Linked DNA regions of Granulosicoccus antarcticus IMCC3135. The protein of the gene in region 2 interacts with the protein of the main gene of each other region in a pairwise test. Links are inferred from orthologs where the notes say so. Each region holds a gene or a part of one and is shown on either strand. Other genes may lie near its edges. The genes, in order: ileS and IMCC3135_RS02145.

The links.
Region 1: the proteins of IMCC3135_RS02145 (region 2) and ileS interact in binary tests that used the Escherichia coli proteins (3 or more experiments, as listed by UniProt). The link is inferred for Granulosicoccus antarcticus IMCC3135 from one-to-one orthologs.

The regions. Positions count from the first base shown.
Region 1 is NZ_CP018632.1:339,810-354,853, forward strand. Bases 7,387-10,821 are described here. They hold ileS (isoleucine--tRNA ligase), read right to left. Parts: upstream 10,422-10,821; coding sequence 7,587-10,421; downstream 7,387-7,586. Other genes in these bases: lspA (signal peptidase II), read right to left, coding at 7,387-7,584; ribF (bifunctional riboflavin kinase/FAD synthetase), read right to left, coding at 10,418-10,821. Also shown: uxaC (glucuronate isomerase), read right to left, coding at 1-827; hppD (4-hydroxyphenylpyruvate dioxygenase), read right to left, coding at 937-2,043; IMCC3135_RS01580 (pentapeptide repeat-containing protein), read right to left, coding at 2,224-2,574; IMCC3135_RS01585 (carbohydrate ABC transporter permease), read right to left, coding at 2,900-3,781; IMCC3135_RS01590 (carbohydrate ABC transporter permease), read right to left, coding at 3,798-4,826; IMCC3135_RS01595 (ABC transporter substrate-binding protein), read right to left, coding at 4,845-6,086; ispH (4-hydroxy-3-methylbut-2-enyl diphosphate reductase), read right to left, coding at 6,121-7,074; more of lspA, read right to left, coding at 7,078-7,386; more of ribF, read right to left, coding at 10,822-11,395; murein biosynthesis integral membrane protein MurJ, read right to left, coding at 11,427-12,980; rpsT (30S ribosomal protein S20), read left to right, coding at 13,061-13,324; proB (glutamate 5-kinase), read right to left, coding at 13,393-14,514; Obg family GTPase CgtA, read right to left, coding at 14,507-15,044. UniProt on the Escherichia coli protein: Catalyzes the attachment of isoleucine to tRNA(Ile). As IleRS can inadvertently accommodate and process structurally similar amino acids such as valine, to avoid such errors it has two additional distinct tRNA(Ile)-dependent editing activities.
Region 2 is NZ_CP018632.1:454,526-468,893, forward strand. What follows is about bases 1-2,759. They hold IMCC3135_RS02145 (sugar ABC transporter substrate-binding protein), read left to right. Parts: upstream 1-800; coding sequence 801-1,718; downstream 1,719-2,759. Other genes in these bases: IMCC3135_RS02140 (LacI family DNA-binding transcriptional regulator), read left to right, coding at 1-588; IMCC3135_RS02150 (sugar ABC transporter ATP-binding protein), read left to right, coding at 1,830-2,759. Outside these bases: more of IMCC3135_RS02150, read left to right, coding at 2,760-3,386; IMCC3135_RS02155 (ABC transporter permease), read left to right, coding at 3,395-4,375; IMCC3135_RS02160 (ceramidase domain-containing protein), read right to left, coding at 4,359-5,057; IMCC3135_RS02165 (HNH endonuclease), read right to left, coding at 5,107-6,579; IMCC3135_RS02170 (NAD(P)H-dependent flavin oxidoreductase), read left to right, coding at 7,137-8,237; IMCC3135_RS02175 (histone deacetylase family protein), read right to left, coding at 8,284-9,312; UDP-glucose 4-epimerase GalE, read left to right, coding at 9,732-10,763; IMCC3135_RS02185 (hypothetical protein), read left to right, coding at 10,767-11,366; IMCC3135_RS02190 (PelD GGDEF domain-containing protein), read left to right, coding at 11,382-12,776; IMCC3135_RS02195 (hypothetical protein), read left to right, coding at 12,766-13,770; GT4 family glycosyltransferase PelF, read left to right, coding at 13,767-14,368. UniProt on the Escherichia coli protein: Part of the ABC transporter complex RbsABC involved in ribose import. Binds ribose. Also serves as the primary chemoreceptor for chemotaxis.

The DNA.
Region 1 (15,044 bases), 110 kb from region 2 along the record:
CTGCATTGACCTGCCAGGGCTTTTTCAAACAACTTTGACGCTTGTTCTGGAGGAAAGTCTTCGGTACGAGCGCTGGCATGGCCATGATCGGTAGCCGTGGCACCCATGGTCTTGAAGAATTGACGGCGTAGGCGATGCGCTTGTAAGTAGCCGCTGAAGGTTTGTGTATCACAGCCGGTGAGACTGCCAAGCTGTGCCACGTTGTTGGCAAAATCGGCGAACTCCGGATCGACCACGGCATCGGGTCGGTAAGTTGTGATGATTCGCCCCTGCCAATCCGAGTCACCTAATTGCTTGTGCCACTTCAATTCATCGAGCGCACTTTCGGTGGTTGCCAGTGCTTCGATATTGAAGCGATCGAATAGCGCGCGCGGCAAAAAGTCGGGAGTGGCCAGGCTGTTTGTAATATGCGTGTAGTAATCATCGGCGGTCTCTGCGGACAGCTCTTCACGAATGCCAAAGACATGCTCGAAGGAATGATCAAGCCACAGCTGGGAGGGCGTGCCACGAAACAGATGATAGTTTTTTGCAAACAACGCCCAGATAGCTCGCGGGTCTTGCTCCACGGTCGTGCCGTCGGCACGCGGAACGCCGAGTGAGTCCAGCTCGATACCCTGGGAGACCAGCATGCGAAAGACATAGTGGTCAGGGACGACAAACAACTCGGCAGCGTTTGCAAACGGGGTGTTGTTGGCAAACCAGGCCGGCTCGGTATGGCCGTGAGGGCTGATGATAGGTAGATTGCTGATCGATGTATACAGGTCACGAGCAATCCCTCTGCTACGGTCATCCAGGGGCAGTAGTCGGTCAGTATCTAGCTGGGGCATGGCTGATAGATGGCACTGGGAGTGCAAGTGGCTGAAAGAACCATGACAATATCACGATGCCTGCTTACTGCTGTAGGCCAGGACTCGTCCCTGAGTCCAGAGCCGCCTATCAGGCCGAGGCTTTCAGCACGCCGCGTTGAATCTGATCTTCTTCGATGGATTCAAACAAGGCCTTGAAGTTACCCTCGCCAAACCCGTCATCGCCTTTGCGCTGAATGAATTCGAAAAAGATGGGCCCTATGACGGTTTTGGAAAAAATCTGTAACAGAATACGGGTTGTGCCGCCGTCGACAACACCTTCACCGTCGATCAGAATGCCGTGCTTTTTCATCAGCTCGATCGGCTCTTCGTGATCCGAGACTCGATCATGTGATTTGTCGTAATAGATCGAAGGGGGTCCCGGCATGAACTGCATGCCCTGGGCGGCAATACGATCAGTCGCCGCGTAGATGTCATCGGTGCCAACGGCGATATGTTGAATGCCTTCGCCTTTGTATTCCTTGATGTACTCTTCGATCTGACTGTTCTCATCAGCACTTTCATTGATGGGGATTCTGATCTTGCCGCAAGGCGAGGTCAGCGCACGGCTGGTCAGACCCGTCATTTTTCCCTTGATATCAAAGAATCGGATTTCACGAAAATTGAATACCGTTGCGTAGAACTGATACCAGGTATCCATATTGCCGCGCATGACGTTGTGCGTCAGATGATCAAGGTAGTAGAAACCAGCACCAGTAGGCTGTGGATCACGGGCGCCTAACCATTCGAATTCATTGTCATAAGGAGAGCGTCCCTGATCGTAGTCTTCGACCAGATACAGCAGGGAGCCACCGATGCCGATCACGGCAGGCACGTCCAGGGATTTGTCGTTGCCAGTATATTCAGTGGCACCGTAGTTCAGCGCACATTGCAGTGCATGCTGGGCATCGACGACACGCCATGCCATGGCAGGAGCACAGGGGCCGTGTTCTTCTACAAACCGTGAGGCATGACTGTCAGGTTCGCGGTTGAGAATGTAGTTCACTCGTCCCTGTCGGTACAGAGAAACGTTTTTGCTCTTGTGCCGAGCCACTTCGGTGTAACCCATCTGTATGAACAAGGCTTCAAGCTGTGCCGGATCATGATGAGCGAATTCGACAAATTCGAAACCATCGGTTCCTGCAATGTTGAGCTTGTCGATGGTGGCTTTGGGTGCATCGTGGGGATAAGGGCCCATGAGTGTCTCCTGTGTCCGCGGTAAGTTGATTGTTCAGGCATCAGTATGGGAATGCTGCGGACACGATGCAATAATCTTTAGAAATACGCGTATTTGATGCGTTAAAAGCTTTATTTTGAAAAAAATAGTTGAAATGCAGGTGGTTGATGCGATTTATGTGCGAGCAAAGCTACGGGAAATTCAAGCGGAATTCTCAAGCTTCTCGTAGGCTGCCAGCAAATCACTCACCAGTATCCCGTTGATGCTCATATCGGTCAGGTTGGCGTTGCTGATCTTCACGTTGGAAAAGTTGATGTTATCGAAAGTGGCATCTTGCAGGTTGATGTTATGAAACGTTGCTGCACCCAGATTCACATCATCAAATTTGGCGCGGGCCAGGTTGGTATCGTTGAAGGTAGCATCACTAAGCACTGCAAAAAAATGCGATTCAGCCATATTCACGCCATCAAAATTCGACATGGCCATATTGGCGCGCTGGTAGTGTTGTCTTTGTAACTGTGGGCCATTGAATGGGTCTGATTCGTTGCTCATGGCGTTCTGTTTCCTGCGAGTACAAGAGAGGTATGAGCAAACAGTCTAATGGATCGTGAAATACACACTATCCATTTCACGACCTCTAAGGGGTCGTGAAACAATAAACTATACTTTTCAGTCGCCCCTGCATCCTGCCCTTCTGCGTTGTTTGTCGGTTGAATAGCCCGCTATTCGCCCTCCTCACGCCTTGCCGGGCAGGCGCAGGACCAACCGAAAAGTATAGTTAATTATTTCACGACCCCTAAGTGAAACTGTCAAGATCACAAACCGCTCGCATCCATACCCGCTAGGCACCCCTGTCGTGGATCGCCAGAGTTCATCATCAACCCTTGACAGCCCCTGACGTCAAACCACTCACAAGCTGACGCTGGAAAAACACGATCAGTATGAACAAGGGCAAGACAGCTGAGACCGCTGCTGCCACGGCGTACATGATCTTGTCTTCGGACTGGGTGGTGCCCAGAAAGCTGGCAACCTTCGGAATGATTGTCTGGTTCTCCTGACTGAGCAGAATGGAGGTAACTGTGAAATCGTTGTAGGCCAGTAGAAAGCTGAAGAGGCCTGTTGTTATGATGCCGGGCCACATCAATGGCAGGACGGTATATCGGAATGCCTGAAACTGGGTGCAACCATCAATCATGGCACTGTCATCAATTTCTCTGGGAATAGTGAGAAAAAAAGAATGTAGCATCCAGAGTGTAAATGGTTGGTTGATGGCCACCAGTACGATAATGGTGGTGGGTAGATAACCCCAGATATTCAATTCGAAAAATGGCAGCAAATAGCCTGATACCAATGTCACGTGCGGCATGGCTCGGAACACCAGAGCCGCTATCAGTAGCCAGAAGGCATAACGAAATCCGGAGCGTGCCAGCGCATAGGCGCCCAGTGTGCCAATCAATAGTGATAATACAACTACTGATACAGTAACAATCAGCGTGTTGATAGCCGCTTTCCAGAAACCTTGCTCAATCCAGGCGCCCTGGTAAGCCTCAGAGGTAAAGGCATCACCGGTGCGCTCAATTGTATTCGGGCCCAGCAGTGCACTCATCCAGTCGGTACGTGACAGAAAGTCGGCTTCAACCTTGAATGAGCCCCAGAGTGTCCAGAGAAAGGGGAGTGCGGCGAGCATGATCCATAGCAGTACGACGCCTGCCGCCAGGATCTTGAAAAATAGTGAATACGCGCGACTGCCAATTATCATGATGCGATTCGCTGCTTCAGCTCTTGTGGTGAAAGCCGCGCCAGGTGCGTAGCACCATTGGCATCAGCAGTACGATCACGCCCAGTATTGTCAGCATTGAGGTGGCTGCGGCCGAACCAAACAGCGGTGTGTCATTGCTACGCAAGTCGTTGTAGATCAAGTAGCTCAGAGAGGAGGCATTTGCCTGGGCACTCAAACCGACAATGGGTTCAAACACACGAAAGTTATCCATCAGCTGCATCAAGGCGACGAAGATGGCGACAGGGGCCAGATGGGGCAAGACAACATAGCGAATGCGCTGCCAGCGATTCGTGCCATCGACATGAGCTGACTCGATAATGTTCCTGGGTACGGTTTGCAGGCCGGCGTAGAAGATGATGAAACTCAGAGGCGTTGAATGCCACACCCCATAGATCATCAAGGTCAGCCAGGTCAATGCGGGCGAGGCTTTCAACGACAGGGTCGGATCATTGAACAGCAGTTGCAGATTGGCGCCGATGAGGCCACGGGAATCGATCATCCAGAACAGGATCATGGCACCGATTAACGGTGTCACGATCATGGGCAGCAGTGAAAAGAAGATCACCGGTCCCTTGAGCAAAGCGGGCAGGGTATTGACCGCCAGGGCGATGATGAAGCCTGCCAGAATTACCAATGGCGTGACGATGAGGGTATAGCTCAGAGTAAAGCTCAAGGCCTTGTAGAAAGGCAAATTGAGTATCTGGCTGAATGCCGCACCCAGACTCGTGCGCTCTTGCCAGATGGACTGTACCTCGTCAACAGCCAGGTGCGTGGCATTGGTGTAGGTGCCCAGGCCATTGTATTGGCCCATGGGTTTGGCCTGCTCCAGAATGGCCATGGACTGCGTGTCCACATGCATTTCCTGTTTGCAGCCAAAGGGGCCGCAGCTCTCCACCGGAATCATGACTTGTTCATGTTCAACGAACAAGGACTGATAGGCTACCGAGAGAACCGGCACGGCGATGAACAGCAGCATGATCAGAGCCGAGGGCAGTATGAAAAGCAGAAATTGCCGGTGTCTCATGATCAGAGGCAAAAGCTCTTATTTGAGAAAACCACCTTCTTTGGCAGTCGTTGTATAGGCTTGTGTCGCATCTGCGAGTGCCTGTTCAGCGCTTTCCTTGCCTTGCAGAAATTCGCTCAGATTGTCTGATAGCGCTGTATGCAGAAGACCTAAATAGGGCAGCATCGGAAAAGACTCTGCACCGGCTTTGACAGTCTCGAACGCGCCCGCTGCCGCTGGTGTGGGTTGGTAGCCATCTATCAGCCAGACCGCCTCTTCAGCGTGTTCTTCAAGCAGTTCGGGTGATATGGCGTGCATCATGGCGATGAAGGATGCCTCAGCATCCTCTTCAGATGTGTTTTTGGCGATCGTAAAGCCGACCCACCACAGATAGCTGGCAGGCATCTCGCCCCCATTAACGGTCGGTGCAGCCGCAAACACAGAGTTGGCTGCAACGATGGGTAGCGATGTGCCTTCCGGGTCCAGGACGGCGCTGGTGCGCGAGTTCCAGCCGTTGTAAATGGCTACTTCCCCAGCCGCCCACAGGCGAGCCACTTCATTGGTGTTGAAGGTAGCAAAGTCCGGGTTCATGTATTCACTGAGTGCCTTGAGCATGTTCAGTGTCTCGATCGCAGCGTTGCCTTCGATGCTGGACTCTGCCGAATCAGGTTTGAACAGTTCACCGCCAAAGCCTGCGTACATGTTGAGAAATTCGGTACCCAGATCCCAGCCGGGTTTCAGATTCAACGCCAGCGGATACTCCATGATGCCTTGCTCGCGCAGTGCTTTGGCGGCTGTCAGAATTTCTTCGTAGGTGGTGGGTGGCTGCAGGCCTGCCTTGTCCAGCAGATCCTTGCGAAACCACAGATGTTGAGTATTGACCAGGAAGGCTATTGCCTTCACCTGGCCATCGATACGTACCAGCTGGTTGTCCTGCAGTTTCTGCCCGAATCGGACAATCAGGTCGTCCAGAGGACGTACCAGATCATCGTTGAGTAATGGCGGCAGAGAGTTGTTCGGTACCAGAGCCACTGTGTAGGTGGAGGGGTTGGCGCTGAGAGCGGGCACCTGAATGTTCTTGTGCTCAGCTGTCTGGTTCTTGCTGACGTCCACGGTGTCGCTGGCGCATTCCTGAGCGCGATTGGCAACCGTATGCATGGCTGTAAAATCGTCCGACAGCAGGCTGACTGAGCCTGAGCTGATGTCGCAGTCAGCTTGCGCGAAACCGATCGACGTCATCAGAGCCACCGTTACGGCGAGTAAGTTCAACTTTGCTTTCATGGTGGTTCAGAGGGTTATGAGGTGGGGTCAGAAGTCAGGAGGCTGGGCGGTCAATACGTCGCAAGGGCTTGGGAATGGAGAAAGTGATGGTTTCCTTGATTCCTTCGTATTCAATGGCTGTCTGGCCACCTTCTTGACGCAGTCGTTCGAGCACTTCATTGACCAGTATTTCGGGAGCAGAGGCACCGGCGGTAACACCGACAGCTTGCTTGCCGACCAGCCAGGCGCTGTCAATATCGATGGCGCGCGTAATCAGGCGTGATTCCACACCAGCACGCTCGCCCAGCTCTGCGAGTCTGTTGGAGTTGGAGCTGTTGCTGGCGCCCACAACCAATAACAGGTCGACCTCTTCACACAACTTTTTCACCGCATCCTGGCGGTTTTGTGTGGCGTAGCAGATGTCATCCCGATTTGGTGCAGCAATACTGGGAAAACGCTGACGCAGCACATCGATGATCTCTTGAGTGTCGTCCACCGACAGGGTTGTCTGGGATACAAAGGCAAGATCTTCCGGATTCTTGATTTCCAGCGTTGCTACATCAGCTGGTTTTTCCACCAGAATGATGCGGCCACCGTTTTTGGTGTCATAGCGACCCATGGTGCCTTCAACCTCGGGGTGTCCGGCATGGCCGATCAGGATCACCTCTTTGCCTTGTCTGGCGTACTTGACAACTTCCAGATGGACCTTGGTCACCAATGGGCAGGTTGCATCGAACACCTGCAGGCCACGCCCTTGGGCGGTGCTTTCGACCTCGTGTGAGACGCCATGCGCACTGAAAATGACAGTGGCATCGTCTGGCACTTCGTCCAGTTCTTCGACGAAGACAGCGCCTTTGTCGCGCAGTCCGTCGACGACGTACTTGTTATGGACTACTTCATGACGGACGTAGATGGGGGCGCCATGTATTTCGATGGCGCGTTCAACGATTTCAATCGCTCTGTCAACACCTGCGCAGAAGCCGCGAGGATTGGCGAGTAGAATTTTCATATTTCAGGATGCCGGTTTATCGGTGTCTGCAGACTCAGTCGCTGGTCCATCTTTCTGGAATAGCGTCAGACCCAATAGCAAAACCGTGCCGCAGCTGATAGCGGCATCGGCGATATTGAAGGAGGGGAAATAGCTGGTCTGCCAGTACACCTGGATGAAATCCACGACATACCCATGCCAGGCACGATCGATCAGGTTGCCGATAGCGCCTCCCAGGATTAGTGAAATAGCAAGACTCAGCCAGCGCTCGGCACGTTGCATGCGATACAGCCACACACACAATACAATGCTGACAACCAGGCTGACAATTGTGAAAAACCAGCGCTGCCAGCCGCCTTCATTGTCAAGAAAGCTGAAGGCAGCTCCGTAGTTGTAAGCCTTGGTAATGTTGAAAAACCCGGTAACAGGAATCTGTTCGTACATCGCCAACGTCGAATCGGCCCAGATCTTGGTGATCTGGTCCAGTACGGCTATGATGGCAACCAGGCCAAAGCGTAAAAAATGGGACATGGTCAGGCAATGGCTCGCTTTTCGCCGGCACCATGCACATTGCTGATGCAGCGTGAACAGACTTCCGGATGTTCCGCGTCAGAACCGACATCATCTCGCACATGCCAGCAACGCACGCATTTCTCGCCAGTGGCCTTGGCAGTGCTGATGGCATATTCAGAGCCGTTCGCGACTTGTATTTCCAGATTCTCTGGCTTCTGCTCCAGTGGGGCAACCTGGGCTGTGGATGTAATGAAGACAAAGCGCAGCTCATCACCCAGCTTGTCCAGTGTCTGGACCAGCTCTGCAGAGGCATAGAGCGTCACGCTGGCTTCCAATGCGCCGCCAATCTCACCGGCACTACGCAGGGTTTCGAGTGATTTGGAAACAGTATCTCGAATCTGCGACAGAGCCTGCCAGTCTTCGGCGCTGACTGCTGTGCTATCACCCAGTGGGTAGAGCGTGTCCAGATAGGTCTCAGTGAAGATGGTTGGCGCCCGTGATGCCTTGTCAGTCTCTGAATGCTGGCGCAGATGCTGCCAGATTTCATCGGCCGTGAAGCTCAGAACAGGCGCTATCCAGCGCACCAGGGCATCCGTGATCATATACATCGCAGTCTGGGCTGAACGACGGCCGCGGCTATCGGTTGCCATGGTGTACTGGCGATCCTTGATGATGTCCAGGTAGAAGCTGGACATATCGATCGAGCAGAAATGATGAATGGTCTGATAAACCGTATGGAACTGGTATGACTCGTAGGCTTCCTGGATCGTGCTCTGGGTACGAAGTGCACAGTCAACTGCCCAGCGATCCAGCTCCAGCATGTCCTCAGGTGCAACGGTATGCAGCTTTGGATCAAAGTCGTTGATGGCGCTGAGCAGGTAGCGGGCCGTGTTGCGAATACGTCGATAGGCGTCGGAGGTGCGATCGAGTATCTCGTTGGAGACGGTCATCTCGCCCCGATAATCAGTCGAGCAGACCCACAGACGGACGATATCCGCACCCAGGGTTTTCAGCAGTTTCTGTGGCGCGATGATATTGCCGAGCGACTTGGACATCTTGCGTCCCTGTTGATCGACAGTGAATCCATGTGTCAGTACCTGGCGATAAGGCGCCTGGCGATTGATCGCAACACTGGTCAGGATGGATGAATGAAACCAGCCACGATGTTGATCTGAGCCTTCCAGGTAGAGATCTGCGGGGTAGCTCAGTTGCTCGTTTTGCTGGAGTACATGCATCCAGGAGGTGCCTGAGTCGAACCAGACATCCAGAACATCCGTAACCTTGTCATACAGTGCGGCATCATCGCCCAGCAGATCCACAGGTTCCAGATCGAACCAGGCCTGAATGCCTTGCTCGGCAATACGCAGGGCGACCTTTTCCAGCAATGATGATGTATCCGGATGCAGCTCGCCCGTTTCCTTGTTCAGGAACAAGGTGATGGGAACACCCCAGTAGCGCTGTCGCGAGATACACCAATCAGGACGGCCGGCGATCATGCCGCGAATGCGTGACTGGCCCCAGTCGGGAATCCACTCAACCTTGTCGATCTCGCTCAGCGTGTCCTGTCGCAGTCCTTCAGTCTCCATGCCGATGAACCACTGAGGTGTGGCGCGGTAGATGATGGGAGTCTTGGTGCGCCAGCAATAGGGATAGCTGTGCTGATATTTCTCGTGCTTGATCAGGCGGTCGCGGCTTTCCAGCTCTTCTATCATGTGCGCGTCTACCTTCATGACGTGCTCACCGGCGAAGAGTTCGACGTGCTCACGAAAGAGGCCGTGATCGTTGACGTAGTCCAGCAGACCAATGCCATGGCTCTTGGCGGCATAGAAATCGTCGACACCGTGATCAGGTGCTGTATGCACTGCGCCGGTGCCCGCATCGGTGGTGACATAGTCGCCCATGATCAACAGACTGTCCCGCTCATAGAGAGGGTGTTTGAATAGTTGACCGTCAAGCTCGGCGCCCAGGGCGGTGCCCACAATGGTCGCATCGCTGAAGCCGTAACGTGTCATGACTTCATCGACCAGAGCTTCTGCCATGATCAGTCGCTCGCCATTGACGGCAACCAGTGCGTATTGCAGCTCGGGATGCAGCGTGATGGCCAGATTGCCTGGAATGGTCCAGGGGGTGGTTGTCCAGATAACGATATTGACGGCACTGCCATCATCCTCAGTCTTGAACAGCGATAGGACAGCGGCCTTGTCGCGTGGTGCAAAACGGACATCTATAGCGGTGGAAGTCTTGTTTTCGTACTCGATCTCAGCCTCGGCTACGGCGGAATGAGCACCCCAGCTCCAATAAACCGGTTTGGTGCCCTTGTAGACATGACCCGCTTCGATGATCTTGCCCAGTGCGCGCACGATATTGGCTTCGTTGTCGAAGTTCATGGTCAGGTAAGGTGCCTGCCAATCGCCAATGATGCCAAGGCGCTGAAATTCAGTGCTCTGGTTGGCGATCTGCTCGTGGGCATATTCGCGGCACTTGGCGCGGAACTCGCCTTCGGTGACCTTGACTCCCGGTTTGCCGATCAGTCCTTCTACCTTGTTCTCGATGGGCAGTCCGTGGCAATCCCAGCCAGGCACGTAAGGGGCGTCAAAGCCTGCCAGCTGCCGAGATTTGACAATCATGTCCTTGAGGACCTTGTTCACCACATGGCCGATGTGAATATCGCCATTGGCGTAAGGAGGGCCGTCATGCAGAATGAACTTGGGCCGGCCCGCGGATTGCTCGCGAATGTGCTGATACAGCTCCATCTGGTTCCAGCCAGCCAGCATCTGCGGCTCGCGGTTGGCCAGATTTCCGCGCATTGGGAAATCTGTCTTGGGCAGGTTCAGTGTCTGTTTGTAATCGGTCACGTTTGTCTTGCTTCGTCAGTCGAACAAAGTGGGTCAGTGTATGTCATCTGGTCTTTCATCAGTTCGCGCGCAGCGTCTGCATCGCGGGCGATCTGCATCTTTAATTCATCCAAAGAGGCAAATCGCTGTTCATGACGTAACTGGGCAATGAAATCTACTGCCAGATGATGACCGTACAGATCGGCCTCTGCATCCAGCAGGTGTACTTCCAGAAGTAGCTTGCGTCCCCCAACCGTGGGGCGTTCGCCCAGATTGGCAACCGCTGCGTGGCGCGTTCCGCGTTCCAGGTCACAGGCCCAGACGGCAAATACGCCACGTAACGCCGGTCGCAGTACTCCCAGGGCAACATTAGCGGTTGGAAACCCCAGCTGTCGCCCGACTTTTTCTCCGTGTATCACGCGCCCACTGATGCGATAGGGGCGGCCCAGCAGGCTTGTTGCCGCGGCCAGCTCTCCCTTGCTCAGATGCTCGCGCACACGCGTACTGGAAATGCGGTGCTCGTCCTGCAGGCAGGTATGGCTCCGCTGGAGCGTGAATCCATGGGTTTTGGCTGCCGACGTCAGCATCTGGAAGTTACCACGACGTTTATGGCCGAAACAGAAGTCGTCGCCAATGATCAGATGTCGCGTCTGTAGTTGTTCAATGAGCACATCGCTGATGAAATCTTCGGCGGACTGTTCTGCAAAGTGGGAGTCAAAATCCAGCAATACCAACCGATCAACACCACTGGCTTCAATACTGCGAACCCTGTCACGCAAGCCTTGCAGGCGAGAGGGTGCCGATTGAGGCATGAAATATTCCTGCGGTAACGGTTCAAAGCTGATGACCGTGGCAGGCAATTGATGAGTATCTGCTGCGCTCCTCAGCGAGGCGAGCATGGATTGATGGCCAAGGTGCACGCCATCGAAATTGCCGATGGTCACGACAGACTCGGTGTTATCCGGCCAACGATTGAGGCCACGAATCAGTTGCATGGGGCGAACGTCTTGACAGGGAGAGAAGATCTCATGGGCTGGCCAGTTGTTGAGGACGTATTCCGGCGAGCAACAATCCCAGTGCATAGGTGAGGGCCCCGCCGGCAATTACCCCTGCCAACAGACTTAGCCTACCAAGGGCTCCAAAACTTTGCCACTGGATGCTCGCAAACAGCAACAGTACAACAGTCAGCGCCACAACGGCACCCAGACTGCGGCGGGCGAATGCCCATACCTCAGGTGATATCTGGTAGATATCGTCTGTGCCCAGCTTGCGATACAGCATGATCGCCTGTTGCCAGGCGGAGAGTGAGCTTGCCAGTGCCAGGCCCGTATGTGGGGCAATGAAGTCCATCCAGATCATGGGTAATACAAACAAAAGGTTATAGACCATATTGGTAATCAGAGCGATGATGCCAATACGGACGGGGGTGCGGGTGTTCTGACGGGCGTAGAAGGCCGGAGCGAAGATCTTGATCAACAGGAATGCCGGTAGTCCGGCGCCGTAGGCAATCAGACTATAACTGGCCATGGTGGCGTCGCTGGCTTTGAACTCTCCATAGCCGAACAGCGTCAACAGCATCGGTTCTGCCAGGATCATCAGGCTGATGCCTGCAGGCAGGCCCAGTATCAGTACCAGGCGAATGGCCCAGTCCAGGGTGCGCCGAAAATCGTCAGGTGAGTTCAATGAGTGTTCCCGAGCGAGCCGGGGCAAGATGATGGTGCCCAGAGTGACTCCCAGCATGCCGAGCGGAAATTCCAGCATACGATCGCTGTAATAGAGCCAGCTCAGGCTGCCTGCCGTCAGAAAGGAGGCGATCACGGTGTCCAGTAGCAGGTTTATCTGCGCCACCGATGAGCCCAGAATAGCGGGCACCATGAGTTTGAGAATGCGGCGTACTCCAGGATGCTTCCAGCCCCAGCGCGGACGTGGCATCAAGCCAATCTGGCGTAGGAATGGCAATTGCAGAAACAGTTGGACAGCGCCTGCCGCAAATACGCCCCAGGCCAGAGCCACGATAGGGTCGCTGAAGAAGGGGCTGAAAATCAGAGCCGCAGCGATCATGCAGATGTTGAGTAGAACCGGCGTGAAGGAGGGTACGGCGAACTTGCCAAAAGTATTGAGCATGCTGCCGGCATAAGCCACCAGGCTGATGAAGAACAGATACGGGAAGGTAATGCGCAGCATGCGAGTGGCCAGATCGAAGCGCTCTGGTTCATCGATGAAGCCTGGTGCAAACAACATGATGAGTAACGGGCTGAGCATGACGCCCAGTGTGCTCACCAGCAGCAGAATGATGGTGAGCGTGCCCGAGACGTGTGCTGCCAGATCGACCAGCGCCGCTTTGCTGCGTGTCTCCTTGTACTCCGTGAATACGGGTACGAAGGCAGTTGCAAAAGCGCCTTCGGCAAACAGTCGACGCAGGAAGTTGGGTATCTTGAAGGCAACCAGGAAAACGTCGGTTGTCGCGCCAGCACCAAAAACGATTGCCAGTATCTGGTCTCGTACAAAGCCCAATACCCGCGAGAGCAAGGTCATAAATCCGACAATGGTCCCAGAACGGACAAGATTTGCCGGTTTCATCGTGCTTGCCATTGACTTTTAGTGACATTGAGGGTATAAAGGACGGCTGAATTCAGTAATCTCAAGCTAGAGGGTATTCTGTGGCAAACACAGCACAGGCACGTAAACGCGTTCGCCAAGCCGAAAAATCTCGTCAACGTAACGCGAGCCAACGCTCGATGATGCGTACGATGGTCAAGCGCGTATTCTCGGCACTTGCTGCCGGTGACAAAAGCGCAGCCGAAACTGCTTATAAAGAAGCTGTTCCGGTTCTGGATCACATGGCTCGAAAAGGCCTGATTCACAAGAACAAGGCAGCGCGATACAAGAGCCGTTTCAACGCTCAGGTTCGTGCTCTGGCGTAATGCCGGCCGGGGCCGTAAGGCCCCGAGTCTGATGTAATCGGGATTTTCCCGGTTCATCGAAAAACTGCTCACCGGAAGACAATCATGTTGTCCCGGTGTACCAGTTCCGGTTCGCCGGAGTAGCCCAGCAGTTGTACGAATTGATCGCTGGACTGTCCCAGTATCTTGCGAGTATCCGCTGCGCTGTAGTTGGTCAGCCCTCTCGCAACTTCACGACCTTCCTTGTCGATGCAGGAAACCAGTTCTCCACGAGAGAATTCGCCTGAGCATGCGCGCACACCTACCGCAAGCAGGCTAGAGCCCTTCTCCTTCAATACTCGGCAGGCTCCCTCATCCAGTGTCACCGTGCCTTTGGCCCGCAGATGATCTGCCAGCCAGCGCTTGCGCGCGTCCAGAGGTTTCTGGTCGCTGGTCAGCATGGTTCCCAGGGGTTCGCCATCGCGCAGCCTGAGCAGAACATTGGGTTCGCGCCCGTTGGCAATGACAGTGGTGGTGCCGTTCTGGGCTGCCCGTTCGGCGGCCAGTATCTTGGTACGCATGCCGCCGCTGCCGATGCTGCTGCCGGGAGGTCCTGCGAGCGCAAGTATGTTCGGGTCGCTGGCGTTGGCGCGTTCCAGTAGTTGGGCGTCTGGGTTTGAGCGAGGATCTTTGTCAAACAGGCCGTTCTGGTCGGTTAGTAATACCAGCACATCGGCATCAATCAGATTGGCAACCTGGGCGCCTAGCGTGTCGTTGTCGCCCAGTTTGATTTCGTCGGTCGTGACCGTGTCATTTTCGTTCACGATGGGCAGAACGCCATGGGTCAGCAGTGTGGACAGGGTGGCCCGGGCATTCAGATAGCGTCGTCGATCAGCAAGATCGTCGTGTGTCAGGAGTATCTGTGCCGTTAGCTGGTCATAGCGTTCAAAGCCAGCTTCATAGGCGCGGATCAGTCCCATTTGTCCGACGGCAGCTGCAGCTTGCAGCTCGTGGACGCGTGTGGGGCGTTTGGGGAGTTTGAGGCGGGCGACGCCCTCGGCAATGGAGCCACTTGATACCAGTACAACCTGTCGATTGTCGGCTAGTAGTGCAGCTATCTGGGTGGTCCATTGTTCAATGATGGCATGGTCAAGGCCCTTGCCATCGGCGGTGAGGAGAGAGCTGCCTACCTTGACGACCCAGCGTCTGGCAGAGCGCAAACGGTCACGCATCGTCCGACGGCACCTCGTCAGGGTTCTTGTCTGAGGCCTGGTCAGGAGTCTGCTCGGGAATCTGTTCAGAGGCTACCTGGCCAACAATGTCGATCTTGTTGGTGCGTTTGGATAGTCTGGCGTATTCCGCCTCCTTCTCTTCCGCGTCCTGTTCGCGCAACAGTTCCAGTCGTTTCATGATGTCGGAGGCCAGGCTGCGTGTGCCTGCGCCGGTTACCGCCGAGACGCGATAGATCGGCCCAGTCCAGCCCAGTCCCTTGATGATGGCGTCGCAGTGTTCATCAGCATCATCGCCGCCTAGCAGATCCGTCTTGTTCAGTACCAGCCAGCGCTCTTTTTTGTAAAGGACTTCGCTGTGTTTCTTCAGCTCGTTAACGATCGCGATGCCGCTTGCGACAGGGTCGCTCTGATCAATCGGCATGACATCGATGAGATGCAGCAAAAGACGTGTGCGGCTGAGGTGCTTGAGGAATCGCACGCCTAGTCCGTGGCCTTCGGCGGCACCTTCAATGAGGCCTGGAATGTCGGCC
Region 2 (14,368 bases):
GATGTGCCGATCGTATCGCTCGATAGGCGATTGGGGCGTTACCCTCTGATTGCCACAGATCATGAGCGGGGTGCAGCGTTGATTGCCGATCATCTATACGGGCTGGGGCATCGGCACATTGCCTATATCGCCGGTCCGCAGGATACAGAAGTAGGGCGTCTTAGAAAGGCTGGTTTTGTGAATAGAATCAAACATCTGAGCGCTAAGGGTGAGCGCGTGAAACTTCGTATTCATCACGGTAAATTTGATTATGGCTCTGGTGAGCAGATTGCCAGAAAGTTACTTAAAACCACAGCAGGAACGCAAATTACCGCCATTGCTGCGGCGAGTGACCAACTGGCAATTGGTGCTCTGCGTGTTGCCAGGGACTTGGGGCTTCAGGTTCCCGCGGATATTTCCATTACAGGCTTTGACGATATAGATCTTGCCGCACTGGTCGTTCCGCGATTGACAACCATAAGGCAGCAGACAGATCTGTTGGCAGAATGCGCCATGGATATGGTCTTTGGAAGTATCAATAAATCACGAATCAAGACAATCGAAGGCGAGCTGGTGGTACGAGACTCTACTGCTGAAGCGCGGCAGTGAAATCACGCCAATTCCTCGGAATCCGTGACGCTGTGGAATATGTAGGTTCCTTCAAGTTAGAAAAATGTGTACCAAAGAATAGTTTCGTTGACATATCAACAGAGCGGCACTAGGATGATCTGGCTTGGAATATGAATCGTTTCATTTATTCACCAATTCGAACATTCCTGGCCTTCGGTTACTGACTTGGAAAGTGGAACAGAGAGTTTGCTATGAAACTACAGAATGCTGTTAAGTACGTTGCACTAGGTGTGGCGTTGACGATTGGTTCTGCCCATGCAGAAGAGAAACCTGTTGTCGGGTTGATCATGAAATCACTGGCCAACGAATTTTTTCAGAACATGCTGGAAGGTGCCGAGGCACACGCTACGACTCGGGGTGACTACGAGCTCAAGGCAGTCGGCATGCAGAACGAGACAGACTTCGAATCACAGATCAATGCTGTTGAGAACTTCATTACACAGGGCGTAGACGCCATTGTTGTTGCACCTGCAGATTCTCGTGCCATGGTTCGACCATTGAAGAAAGCAATGGAGGCTGGTATTACTGTCATCAACTTTGACGTCGCTCTGGATATGGACGCAAAGAAGCAGCAGGGTTTTGAACTTGCTTTCGTTGGTCCTGATAATCGCGGTGGAGCGAAAATGGCTGGCGACGCTCTGGCAGAAAAGCTGGGTAAGGGCGGTAAGGTCGTTATTGTTGAAGGTAATCCGGGTGCCGATAATGCAACCGAGCGTCGACTGGGATTTGAAGAGTCTATTGCTGAGTTCGAATTGGATCTTCTCGACAGCCGTACGGCACACTGGGAAACTGAAGAGGCCAATAGCGTATTCTCAACCATGTTGACTGCTCACCCTGACATTCAAGGTGTCATGGCTGCCAACGACTCAATGGCAGTTGGTGTTGTCAAGGCACTGGAAGCTGCGGGTCGTACTGACATTCTCGTTGTAGGCTTTGACAATATTGGCGCTGTCGGTCCCATGATTGCCGATGGTCGTATGCTGGCAACGGTGGATCAGTTTGGTACGGATATGGCCGCCAATGCAATCGATCAGGCGCTTGAAGTTGTTGCCGGTGCACCTCAGCTGGAAGGTTGGGTCAAGACACCGATTGAGCTGGTAACCAAGTAATACCTCACTCCAGTTAATTGCTGGAGTCTTTCGGCAGTTGTGCATCTTTTGAAGAAGATGCACAACTGCCCGGTTTGAATGTTTACTTCTTGTCCTGACAGACCTGATCTGATGAACTCCCCAAGCAATGCTAATCCCTCCGGTCATGAAACTATTCTTGACTGCCTTGGCCTGAAAAAATATTTTGGTGGCGTGAAGGCGCTCGATGGCGTCAGTTTCAATCTGCGTAAAGGTGAAGTGCATGCCTTGGTAGGGGAGAACGGGGCAGGCAAGTCCACATTGATAAAGACCTTGTCTGGAGCATTCTCCTGGGATCAAGGCACTGTTACGCTGTCGGGTAAATCCTATAGTCCGGCTCATCCCGGAGAGGCGAAAGACAGAGGACTTCAGGTTGTTCATCAGGAATTCAATCTGCTGAACTATTTGTCGGTAGCCGAAAATATTTGTATCGAAGCCATGCCTCGTCGTGCCTTCGGTTTCCTTGATCGAAAAGAGATGATGGGACGGGCGCGTGCAGCGCTGGATGCCATTGGTTTGTCGGATGTCGATGTGTCGACAAAGGTCGAGTCTTTGGGTATTGCTCATCGACAGTTGGTGGAAATTGCACGAGCCCTACAATCCAAAAGTGACATTCTAATTCTGGATGAACCAACGGCAACGTTGACCGACAGGGAGAAAGAACGTCTTTTCGAAATAGTGGCATCCATCCAGGTGCAAGGTGTGACCGTCGTATTTGTATCTCACCATCTTGATGAAGTATTCAGAATCTGCAATCGGGTCACAGTCTTTCGCAACGGCAAGACTGTCATAACAGAGGATATTGCAGACTCATCACCAGAGCGTGTTGTGCAGCATATGATCGGCTCCAGTCTGCAAGCCGATACGGGTAATGACGGAAAACAACGCATACTGGATACAGTTGCGTTAAGTGTCCGAGAACTTGTACATGTCCAGAATCCGCACGGGCAGGGCGTCAGTTTTGAGCTCCGTTATGGTGAAATACTCGGTATTGCGGGGCTGGTTGGGGCGGGGCGTACTGAGATTTTACGCAGCCTGTTTGGGGTTAACAAGATTCTGTCTGGCGAGATACAGCTGGATGGGAAAAGCATTCGTTTTCGAAATCCGAATGAGGCCATCAAGGCCGGCATTGGATTTGTTACGGAGGATCGAAAGGATGAGGGGCTGATACTCGACATGTCCATCGCTGCCAATGTGTCACTGGTCAACCTGAAAGATGTCAGCACGGCTGGTTTCATGCGCTTCGGGGATGAGAAAGCAATGACTGAGAATCGCGCCAGTCAGCTCAAGTTGAAGTATGGGGACGCCAGTCATAATGCATCAAGCTTGTCGGGCGGTAATCAACAGAAGGTGGTGTTGGCAAAGTGGCTGGAAAGTAAGCCAAGAATACTATTGCTTGACGAGCCAACCCGAGGCGTGGACGTGGGCGCTAAAGCCGAGATCTACTCGATCATCAAAGGGCTGGCTAGTGAGGGAATGGCCATACTTGTAGTGTCGTCGGAAACACCTGAACTGATGACACTGTGTGATCGTATGGTGGTTCTGGCTAATCACCAGATATCAGGAAATCTGGATCGTTCGGAATTTTCCGAAAAGACCATTCTCCAGTATGCGTATGGGCAAGGCCCGAACTCGCAGCAACAGGCATAACGCGAACAATGAGCTCTACATCAGTAACAGCTGGCAAGTATTCCATTAAGTCTATTCTGGAGAGTTTCGGAATCGGCATCGCCTTGCTATTGCTCATCGTGTTCTTTTCGGTAACGACAGAGCACTTTCTCAGTAGCAATAATATTACGAACATCCTGAGTCAGGTCACCATCAATCTGATACTCGCCATTGGTATGACGTTCGTTATTCTTATAGGCGGTATCGATCTGTCGGTGGGCTCGGTAATGGCTTTCGCAGCCGTCGTTGCCGGCAAGGCAATTTCAATAGAGGGCATGGGGCCTGCAGAGCTCATCATATTGGCGTGTGTGGCCGGCTTGGCTGCTGGTTTCCTGTGCGGTCTTTTGAATGGTGTGATAACCGCTTACTGGGCATTGCCCTCATTCATTGTGACGCTGGGTATGCTCAACATTGCACGCGGTGCAGGTTTGCACATCAGTGATGCACGCACCATTTACTCGTTTCCCTTTGAGTTTGAAGAATTCGGTTCGAAGCTTTTCTATGGAGTTCCCATCGTATTTCTGGTTGCCCTGAGCCTGGTATTTGTTGCATGGGTGGTGCTGACCAGAACCGTGTTCGGTCGAATTCTGTACGGTATTGGTAACAATGAAGAGGCTGTGCGATTAGCCGGTCATCGTGTTTTTCGATACAAGGTCGCAGCGTTCACTATCTGTGGTCTGATGGCTGGAATTGCGGCGATCGTCTACATGGCGAGACTGAATATCTCAAGCCCTATTGCAGGCATCGGCTTTGAGCTGAATGCCATTGCAGGCGTCATCATAGGTGGCACCAGTCTGAATGGCGGCCGTGGTTCAATTATCGGCACCTTGCTCGGTGTTTTCATTATTGGAGTATTGGCCAATGGCCTTATTCTGCTAGGACTGAGTGACTTCATGCGACAGATGATTACTGGTGTCGTCATCATCGTGGCCGTTATCCTGGATCACTATCGCGCTAAATATGCCTCTTGATAGGCGGCATTCTGACAATCATCGCATGCAGCAAAATACCGACCATCAACCCATTGAGTAGATGCCATACAAAATGAGTGCCCATGCCTAGAGTGGCTTCGCAGCTAGTCAAATCGATGGTTCTGAATAACAATGCGGTGCAGAAAACAAGGCTCGCCACGGCCATGTGGCGTTTCGCGGGGTGAGCTCTTAGCCAGGCAATTATCGAAAAGATAAGCAATGCCGCCAGCGCTGGTGCGTACTGTAATGAGCCGTTGAGGGGCAGCGTGCTGGTGGCGTTTACGCTGACAATATCCTGACCAGTAAAATAGGAAATGCCAATAGTCACGAACATGGCAATGCCACTGATGCGCAGTGTTCTTGTCAGATTATGTTCTGTAGAGCGATAAATAGTCAGTAATGCATAGCCAGCCACAAAGCTCCAAATGGGAATAACGTCGGCAGACTGTGACCAGCTATTGGCAAAGACATGAAACAGAAAGGAGCCCACACCGATGGAGCCTGCCAGCACAATGAGTAAGGCTTCCCAGATATCTCCTTGTTGACGACGCGCTCTCCATCGCCATGCAAAGATGGCAGCCAGCACAAAGGCAATGTTGCTTAAGGCATTCAATGGCTCGTTCCAGAGCTCAGCACTCGTGCGTTCGCAATACAGGTCGATCAATGCTGCGCTGGCGCTCATGTGCTTGGGTTGATCCGTTGAATAGGGCTGGAAGCCACTGGGTTAATGGTCAGGCGTGTGCAGCACAATAGCATTCTGCCTGCTCTGCGACGCCGGGCCAATGAGTAGAGAGTGTGTCGGTGTCTCTGCCAGATTTTTGTTGGCAGTCGTATAAGGGCTGGTCTACGCGTGTAGAGTAATTATCGTAGTTTGATTCGGCAAATTCATCTCGTTGCTTCTCTGATTTTTGCGCCTCACTGATATCACGAATATCCAGGCCATCCTTGTTCACAACGCGAAACCGGAAGCGGGTTGGATCTGATTGGCGTACGAGCTCGAATGATTCACGGCTGTTGCGTAATGCCTTTTCGATCTCGTTGTCGGTCTGTTCTGTGGCCTGTTGCCGAATGAACTGTTCTTCGAACGCTGTTTCGAGATCATTCACGCGCTCAATACGATATCCCCCTTCATGTACAAAAGTATGGTGTTTGCTGCATAAGCAGATGCCGTTGTCTACGCATGTAGAGCCGCCATCGGCCCAGTGCTGGATATGATGGATTTGTAAGTGCCGGGTTTGTGTACATCCAGAGTACTGGCAATGTTGATCCCGGTTCTTGATGGCGCGGGCCATAGCAGGTGGCCAGAGGCGTGATTTGCGGCCGATATCCAGAGGTTCGCCGTGTTGGTGTGTGATTGTGGAAATGCTGCAATCGCAAGCCAGTCGACGAGCGGTTTCGATGGCAATCGGGCCTGCTCCGTTTACGATAGGGCGTTTTGTCGGAATTGGACTTGAGGGTGGCTGTTGGTCTTGTTCTGTGGGCTTGTTTACAGGTAATTCTGATGCATCCACTGAGACGATAACTTGATAGCGATCAGCAGTGGCCATTTCCCTGCCAGCGTTCTGGAGGCTATTCTCTGCCATGAGGATTGCTGCATCGGCGCGACGTTGTGTCATGGAGGCGTCAGACTCTTCGAGTTGTGCCAAGGATTGCTCGACACTGTTGAGAAATGCCTGGGCAATTTCGGGTGGCAGTGACAGCTTGATGAGAGTGTTGCCATTGCTTGCCGAGCTCCATCCGAATGATCGTGCTTCGATCTGTTGCAAGCTTCTGGCGTTCTCGCCATCGGCCATATTTTGCTCAGCATCCTGCTGCCAACGGTATTCGTTGACCAGTCGTTCTACGTCAGAGACTGATGCGTCCAAGGCTGTGTGACACAGCAGTGCTTCGTTGTCTTTATTTGCCACGCGTGAGAGTAGGCGTACGATTGACCAGGTGAGTTTGCCAGCTCTGAACAATGCCTGAGTGATGGGAAGGCTGCGTAGCTTACGGCCGACCCTCAGATATTCCCATCCCAGCTGTAGGCTGATGCTCAATTCAAGATTCATCCAGGCTGCACAGTGACGGGAGCCGGAAGTATTCCAGCCTTCCAGGTCGTCAAATCGGACCAGTAATTCGAGTTGATCTGCCATGCCCGAAGATATGTCTTCGCCAATCTGTTTCAGTCGACGTGCTATGGCAGGTGCTTCGTCAGGCATCGCCATGTTAGAACGCTCAGAGTCAGGAGGGATGGCGGATCCGTCAGTGAGAGACATGAATAGACGGAGGTTTCGGCCGAAGGATTCTCGTGTGTCAGCATCGAAGCAGTCTGTGCCAAATGAGGTATTCTTTACATGGGGTTTGGTTTTGTTTTTTCTATGGTTAGGGCTTGTAGTATTTGTTTTGTTCCGTTCAGTTGTTCTGGTTGAATCTTCCATGAATTCATGCCCTCCTTAGTAATATCAATATACATAGATGATGTAATTTGGTCAAATAAATATACTGTATATAAATATAGCTTAAAAGATCTGTTTGATGTATTGCTAGTGCGTATTCTTTATCGCCAGTGATTTGTCTCTATCTCAAACATACAATGCCTATTGCATATCGATTCAGCGTGAAAGGTAGTAAAGTGATGCAAAGAAGGTTGGTCTTGCCGATGCAGCCCTGCTGTGCCGCAGAGTTGCGGCCGTGACTGCGACAATAAGTCGAGCCTGGTGTCGGGAGCTGTGCGAGACTATCAATCATTCCCGGTACCGGTAATTCAGTTAGGAATATGACAATGAGTAAAATTCACGCATCGCTCAAACGTGCCAATGAATTTGCAGAGCGTCTTGGTCTGCGGGTTCCGGTGTTATTGGCCCCTATGGCGGGTGCCTGTCCTGCCTCTTTGTCCATCGCTGTAGCCAATGCCGGTGGTCTTGGCGCTTGTGGTGTTTTGTTGATGCCACCCGCAGGGATAGAGCAGTGGGGGCGAGATTTTCGGGCAGAGTCCACAGGGTTGTTTCAGTTGAATACCTGGATTCCAGACCCAGAACCTGTGCGTGACGCAGCACATGAAGCAGAAATAAATGAGTTTTTGTCCAGCTGGGAGCTGGAAATGGGGCATGAAGAGTCGGTTCAATCCGCGTCCGCCACGCCACCGGCGCCTCTGGTATTCAGTGAGCAATGTGATGCGATGCTGGAGGCTGCACCAGTGGCTATTTCCTCCATCATGGGTGTGTATTCAGAGGCGATGCTGGCTGCCATGAAAAGCCGAGGCATTCTCTGGTTTGCAACCGCAACCACTGTGACTGAAGCTGTGATTGCGGCGAATGCAGGTGCGGATGTCATTGTTGCTCAGGGTATGGAGGCAGGTGGACATCGTGGTTCATTCAAAGCCGCTGATGCAGAGCAGTCTCTGGTTGGATTGTTTTCGCTGTTACCTGCCATTGTTGATGTTGTGGATATTCCTGTTGTGGCAACGGGAGGCATTGCTGACGCCCGAGGTGCAGCAGCAGCGTTATTACTGGGGGCATCGGCGGTCCAGGTGGGAACAGGTTTTCTGCGAGCGAAAGAGTCAGGCATATCGCCTTCATGGGCCGATGCCATTGGCCAGACATTGCCTGAGGAGACGGTGGCAACACGTGTTTTTTCGGGTAGGTTGGGGCGAGCAATACGAACCCGATATGTGGATGCTGCTACTGCTTCACAAGCACCGGTACCTGCGCCTTACCCGGTTCAACGTGGCCTGACGCAAGCTATGCGTCAGGCTGCAACTCGAGCTGACAATATTGACGCAATACAGGCCTGGGCAGGTCAGTCAGCTGGAATGTCAAAGGCGTTGCCAGCTGCTGATATCGTTGATGACATATGGCAAGGTACGCAGGCTTTACTGGACTGATTTATCAGGCTGGATTGTCTGACTGAATTACCCCGCTGGCTTATATTCAGGCGTTAAGAAATCCTTGCAATACGTTGCGTGTGTTGATACCAATTTCTTCCACGGCGTAGCCGCCCTCCATGACAAATAATGTCGGGTGCTTGCGCTTGCCGATGGCATTGCCATAGCGTGTGAAGTCGTCGCTGGTCAGCTTGAAGAAGCTGATGGGGTCTCGTTCAAAGGTGTCAACGCCGAGTGAGACAACCAGTGCGTCGGGGAAGTATTGATCGATCCTGTCCAGCGCATCGGTCAGTGCATCTGACCAGACGCTGTAGCGGGTACCAGGCAGCATGGGGTAGTTGATGTTGTAGCCCTCACCTTCATTCTTGCCGGTTTCATCGGCGTAGCCCAGAAAATAAGGGAAGGCATGACCTGGGTTGCCATGCAAGGATACGAACAGCACATCATTGCGTTCGTAGAAAATGTCCTGTGTGCCATTACCGTGATGAAAGTCGACATCAAGGATAGCTACCTTCGAGGCGCCGGCGTCTCGAAGTTGCTGAGCGGCAATGGCTGCATTGTTCAGAAAACAATAACCGCCATACAAATCGAAGCCAGCGTGATGTCCGGGTGGTCGGCACAGGGCGAAGGCTGAGGTTTCCGAGGTGCCCAGCAGGCGAGCGGCGGTTTGTGCACAGGCGGCACTGCTTTGCACCGCCTGCCAGGTAGTAGCGGTTATTGCGGTTTCGGTGGCACCGGCAAAATAGCCCAGTTTACCGTTGATGTTTTCGGGTTCACGTTGCTGCATGCGACGGTTTGGCACCGCCATGGGCAAGGCTTCACCCTGGTAGCCTTCTGCTTCCCATAGTGACCAGGCCTGAGCCAGAAAACGCAGATAGTCGTCACCGTGGACTTTCTCTACTGTTGCCATGTCCAGTGGTGTGGGCGCTTGTGGGGCGCTGAAACCACTGTTGGCCAATGCCTCGACAATATAGTCCCAGCGTTCTGGACATTCATAGGGGCGCACCAGTTCGCCTCCGGAAAGCTCTGCTTTAGGGAAGTGCAGGACGTGGTCGGTACTGGCAATAGTTTTCATGGAGTAATCAGGCAGTATTCAAATACGCGTGGGAGATGAAATGTAGGGATTGTGAGACTGGCCAGTTTTCTGGTCCATTCGTAATATTGGCATTTTTTATACTGTCGTGCAGAGAAGTTACTTTATGGCACCAAGACGATAGTGGGGCATTGTGGAGGGTTACAGTTTTGAGATTGCCAGATGATCCTCAAAAGCAAAAGCTCCATTTTAGATTTCCGCTCTTTGGTCGATACATTGCCGTGCTGCGCGCCTGGGTCTCATAAACGCTCTTCGTAAAAGGAAATATCTGGCCAAAAGCCACTGCGCAGTTGCAGTGCCATGTTCAGAGCTTGCAGAAACGGGCAAGACATCTCAAGGCACCTCCAATATGGACGACATATACCGGTAATTGAGGCAGATTACGCGTGAGTTTTCCATCCATGTCTGAGTCCGAAAACAAGAAGAGCATCCTCGTTACCGGAGGTGCCGGCTACATTGGTAGTCATGTTGTCAAGTTACTGGGCGAGCGTGGTGAGCGAATCGTCGTGCTGGACAATCTGTCCACGGGCAACGAGGAAGCCGTGCTGTATGGCACTCTTGTCAAAGGCGATACCGGTGACGAAGCACTGGTGCGGCGTATTCTTGAAGAGCATGATGTTGACACAGTCATGCATTTTGCCGCACATACAATCGTGCCCGAAAGTGTTGAGAATCCGTTGAAGTACTATCGTAACAATACGGGCAATACGCTTAATTTGCTGCAGTGTTGTCAGGCGGCAGGTATCGACAAGCTGATCTTCTCTTCCACGGCTGCTACCTATGGGATTCCTGAAGACGATACAAAACCGTGTTCAGAGGAATTGCCAACGGCGCCGATCAATCCTTATGGTATGTCAAAGCTGATGTCCGAGCATATGCTCAAGGATCTTAGCTATGCCACCGATTTACGCCATGTGATCTTGCGCTACTTCAATGTTGCTGGCTCGGATCCAGATGGTCGCATAGGGCAATCAACACACAATGCGACTCTGTTGATCAAAGTGGCTGCAGAAGTTGCGTTGGGTAAGCGCGAAAAGCTGCTTGTATTTGGCACCGATTACGCCACGCCGGATGGTACGGGTATTCGCGATTACATTCATGTATCGGATCTTGCCAGTGCGCATCTGGCAGCGCTTGACTACTTGCGCAAGGGAGGGCAGTCGACTCTGGTTAATTGTGGTTATGGCAAAGGCTTCAGTGTACGGCAGGTTATTGATGCTACCTCCAGGCTTAATGGCGCACCGCTGAATGTAGAAGAACAACCACGACGGGCGGGAGATCCACCGGCATTGATTGCGGCAGTAGAAAAAATTCACAAGACACTGGATTGGCAGCCAAAGTTTGATGATCTGGATGTGATCGTACAGACCTCATTGGACTGGGAGAAGAAGATTCTTGCCAAAACTGCTGAAAAACAAGCAGGAAACACCTGAGTCATGTTGCCGACAACGGATACCGTGACTGCGCCGTATCGCTCAATGCTGCGAGGGCGAAAAATGAAGCGATGCCTGGCGAGTCTGGCGGCGGGGCTGTTCATGGCGATAAGTGCCGGTTGTACTACCTTGACAAGTACTCCGGCTGTCAATGCAGATGCGGCGCAAAGCTGGGCTTTGCTGCCCATGAATAATCTGTCCGAGGCGCCACAGGCAGATAGTCAGGCGCTGACCATGCTGGAGACGCAATTGCGAACAAGGGGTGTGCGACAGGTCGCAGTCTATGCACCGATGCAAAAGGTCAGTCTGCGTACTTTACTTGACCCTGCCAGGCAACTCAACGATGCCATGGAATGGGCCAGAAAAAATGGCTATCGCTATGGCTTTACCGGCACCATCAATGAGTGGAGTTATCGTACAGGTGCCGACAAAGAGCCGGTTGTTGGCTTGAATATGAAGCTTGTAGACATCAGCACCGGTGAGGTTCTCTGGCAGGCCAATGCGGCGCGTACCGGGTGGGGATATGCCAGCCTGCCAGCGTTGGCGGATACGGTTATAGACGATCTGCTTGAAGGCGTGCATTTCGATAACGTCAGCCACTGAGCACGGGTACCAGTCATGAAGCAGATTCCAGGTAGGATATTGGCGCATTTCAGAATGCCCGGCGGGTCGACCCGTACGCGCATTATCGAGCTGGTCGTATTCGCCTGCTTGTTGCCGCTGGGTGGGCTGATGATGTTCGCAGAGGATCCCACTGGATTGCAGGCGGGCTTCCCCTGGGTAATGGCAGGCGCGCTGTTGTTTGCGGCTCGTTATGGCAGCCTTTGGGGCGTTGCTTGTGCAGTGATGACAGGTGTGTTCATTAATTTACCGATGTTCGCAGGCGCTCAGACAGGTACGCAGCTGGTGACTCTGTCGCTGGGTACTCTGGTCATGAGTCTGGTTGTGGGGGATGCGGCCTCAGCCTGGCGCAAACGCAGCAGGCAGTCGGAGGCAGAGAATCAATACTTGCGCCACAGACTTAAGGAATTCAGTACTGATTACCACGTGTTGAAAGTGTCTCATGGTCAGTTGGAAGAGCATATGGCAGGGCAACGCTTGAGTTTGCGTGAGGCACTGCAGCGACTCAAACCTGTGTTGTCTTCAGGAGACGATGGTTTGCAGGCAGGCAGCGAATTGATGGCGGTGTTTTCGCAGTTCTGTTCTATTCAGGTAGCAGGACTGTATGCGATGACCAGTGATAATCGTATTGACCCGAGACCTGTGGCTATTCATGGCGACATGTTTGATCTGCCAGTATTTGATCCGATTCTGCGAACTGCGATCAAAGCGCATGAACTGGTCAGTATCAAGCTGGAATCACTGGATGAAAAACATCACGAAAACAGCTTGCTGGCGGTTGTGCCTCTGGTTGATACAAACGGGCGTATGCATGGTGTGCTGGCTATCAAGGACATGCACTTCATGGCGTTTCAGCAGCAGAATCTGAATATTCTGGCGTTGTTGGGAAACTATGTCGGCGACATGCTGACTCGCTCCAAGGGCACGGCTACCTCTCGTACCGATTGGTTCATGGCCGAGCTGGATATCGCACTCCGATTTGCTCAATCTCATAATACGGAGTCGGTACTGATGTCGTTCAAGTTTGGTACTGAGGCTTCATCCATCGAGGTCGCCAGCTATGTCAGTACTTCGATCCGTAGTCTGGATGCATCCTGGATGACGGTTGCTGAAGATGGGTCGACCGTGCTGTGTCTGCTCATGCCATTGATGAATAGAGAGCAGGGGGATGCCTTTCTGGCGCGTATCGATAATGCCGTCAAGGAGAATTTCAAGGTCTCGTTTGACAGTCTCATCCAGGGCAGGCAGATCAAGTGCATTCAACAACACGATGATCGTTCACTGTGTATGGAGTTTCTGGGCAAGCATATCGGAATGGCGACGCTTGAGGCCGAGATGACACCTTCGAAAAACGCTAGTGACCTTCAGGGGAAACACTCTGATGTTGCCTAGAGCGAGTTGGCGGGCGGGACTCTTGTTATCGGCACTGGGGCAAGCCCTGCTGCTGGTTGATCTGGTGTCGGCTCGTCAGTGGATGCCATCCAATCTGTCATGGCTGATGCTGCATATGCTGCTGAGTCTGTCTGCCACGTTCTGTGTCGGCAAACTACTGCGAACGACAACGCAGGCGCGCAGTTTTCATGCATTGCTGTTTGCCATCATTCTGCTGATGCCGGTAGTCGGCGCTGTGGGTGGTGCTGCCGCCTTCTATCTGGGTGAGCGTTATTCACGGCTACGAAAACGAGAGCCGGACTATTGGAATATTACCCGTCGCGCCGAGCTGCCTTTTACCACTCCTGTCGGGCGCAAGGCAACGACCGTTGATGGTCGTGGTTTTGAAGAGCATCTGATGTACTCGGATAATGAGGAGGATCTTTACCGCAAGGTGCTTTCGGCGGGGAGCATTCAGGCTTCCTTGTCGGTCTCCACATTCAAGCAGGCCATGCGACACAAGGATGAGCGCATTCGCCTTACAGCCTACAAGATGCTGGATCGTAAGGTCAGTGAGCTGAATCGACAGATCCAGCAACTCGAAGCACAGGTTGCCGAGGCTGAAGGGCGAGAAATGTCCAATGCCTGGTTGCAGATTGCAAGCAACTACTGGGAGCTGTTGACGCTGGAGAAAGGTGAGCCGATTGCCCGTCAGCAATTGCTGGACAAAGCCGGCAAGGCTGCCATTCAGGCTGTTGCCGCATTGCCCATTAATCGTAATGCGCATTTTGTGTTGGGCAGAGTCTCATTGCTACAAGGTGACACCCGGCGTGCCAACATTGCATTCAAACGTGCGCGGGCATTGGGCATGCCAGCTGACAAGGTAACGCCCTATCTGGCAGAGACAGCTTTCATGCTTCATGACTTCAAGCAAGTGCGTGTACTTCTGCAGCAACTTGACCCGGCTATCAGAGCCTATCCACCGTTGTCTCATGTGGCGGAGTACTGGGCATGAATAGCTCGCCACATTATCACCCCGAAGCGCGGGCGGATGTCTGCCTGTTGCTGGAAGGCACATTCCCTTATGTACGTGGCGGTGTATCTACCTGGGTGAAGCAGATGATTGAGGGCATGCCTCATTTGAGCTTCTCCATCATCTACCTGGGAGCCGAGGCCGCTTCTCAGGGAGAGCCTGCCTATGAGTTGCCGGATAATGTCGTGCATCTGGAAACGCACTGGTTACTGGAATCTGCCATACCGGAGCCAGTGGATAGCGGGGTGATTTCCAGGGTTCGAGGTTGGGCAAGAAAATCAGGTGACAAGTTACGTAGTCGTCAACGCTTTATCGACAACAATGTCCTGCACTCGCAGCTGCGAGCGGCAGCCTCAGCTCCTCGAGGTCACACCTTGCGCAGTAACGTGGCTGCGCGTTTTACCGAGCTGCTGGTAGGGCCGGATGCGATTACAGAAGAGGAATTGCAGCAGGATAAAGATGCCTGGGAGACCATTCGAGAGAAGTACAACGATGCGCCGCCGGGTCTGGATTTCAATCATTTTTTCTGGTCTGTCAGAAGTATGCACGGGCCTTTGTTCACTTTGGCAAAGATTGTCAG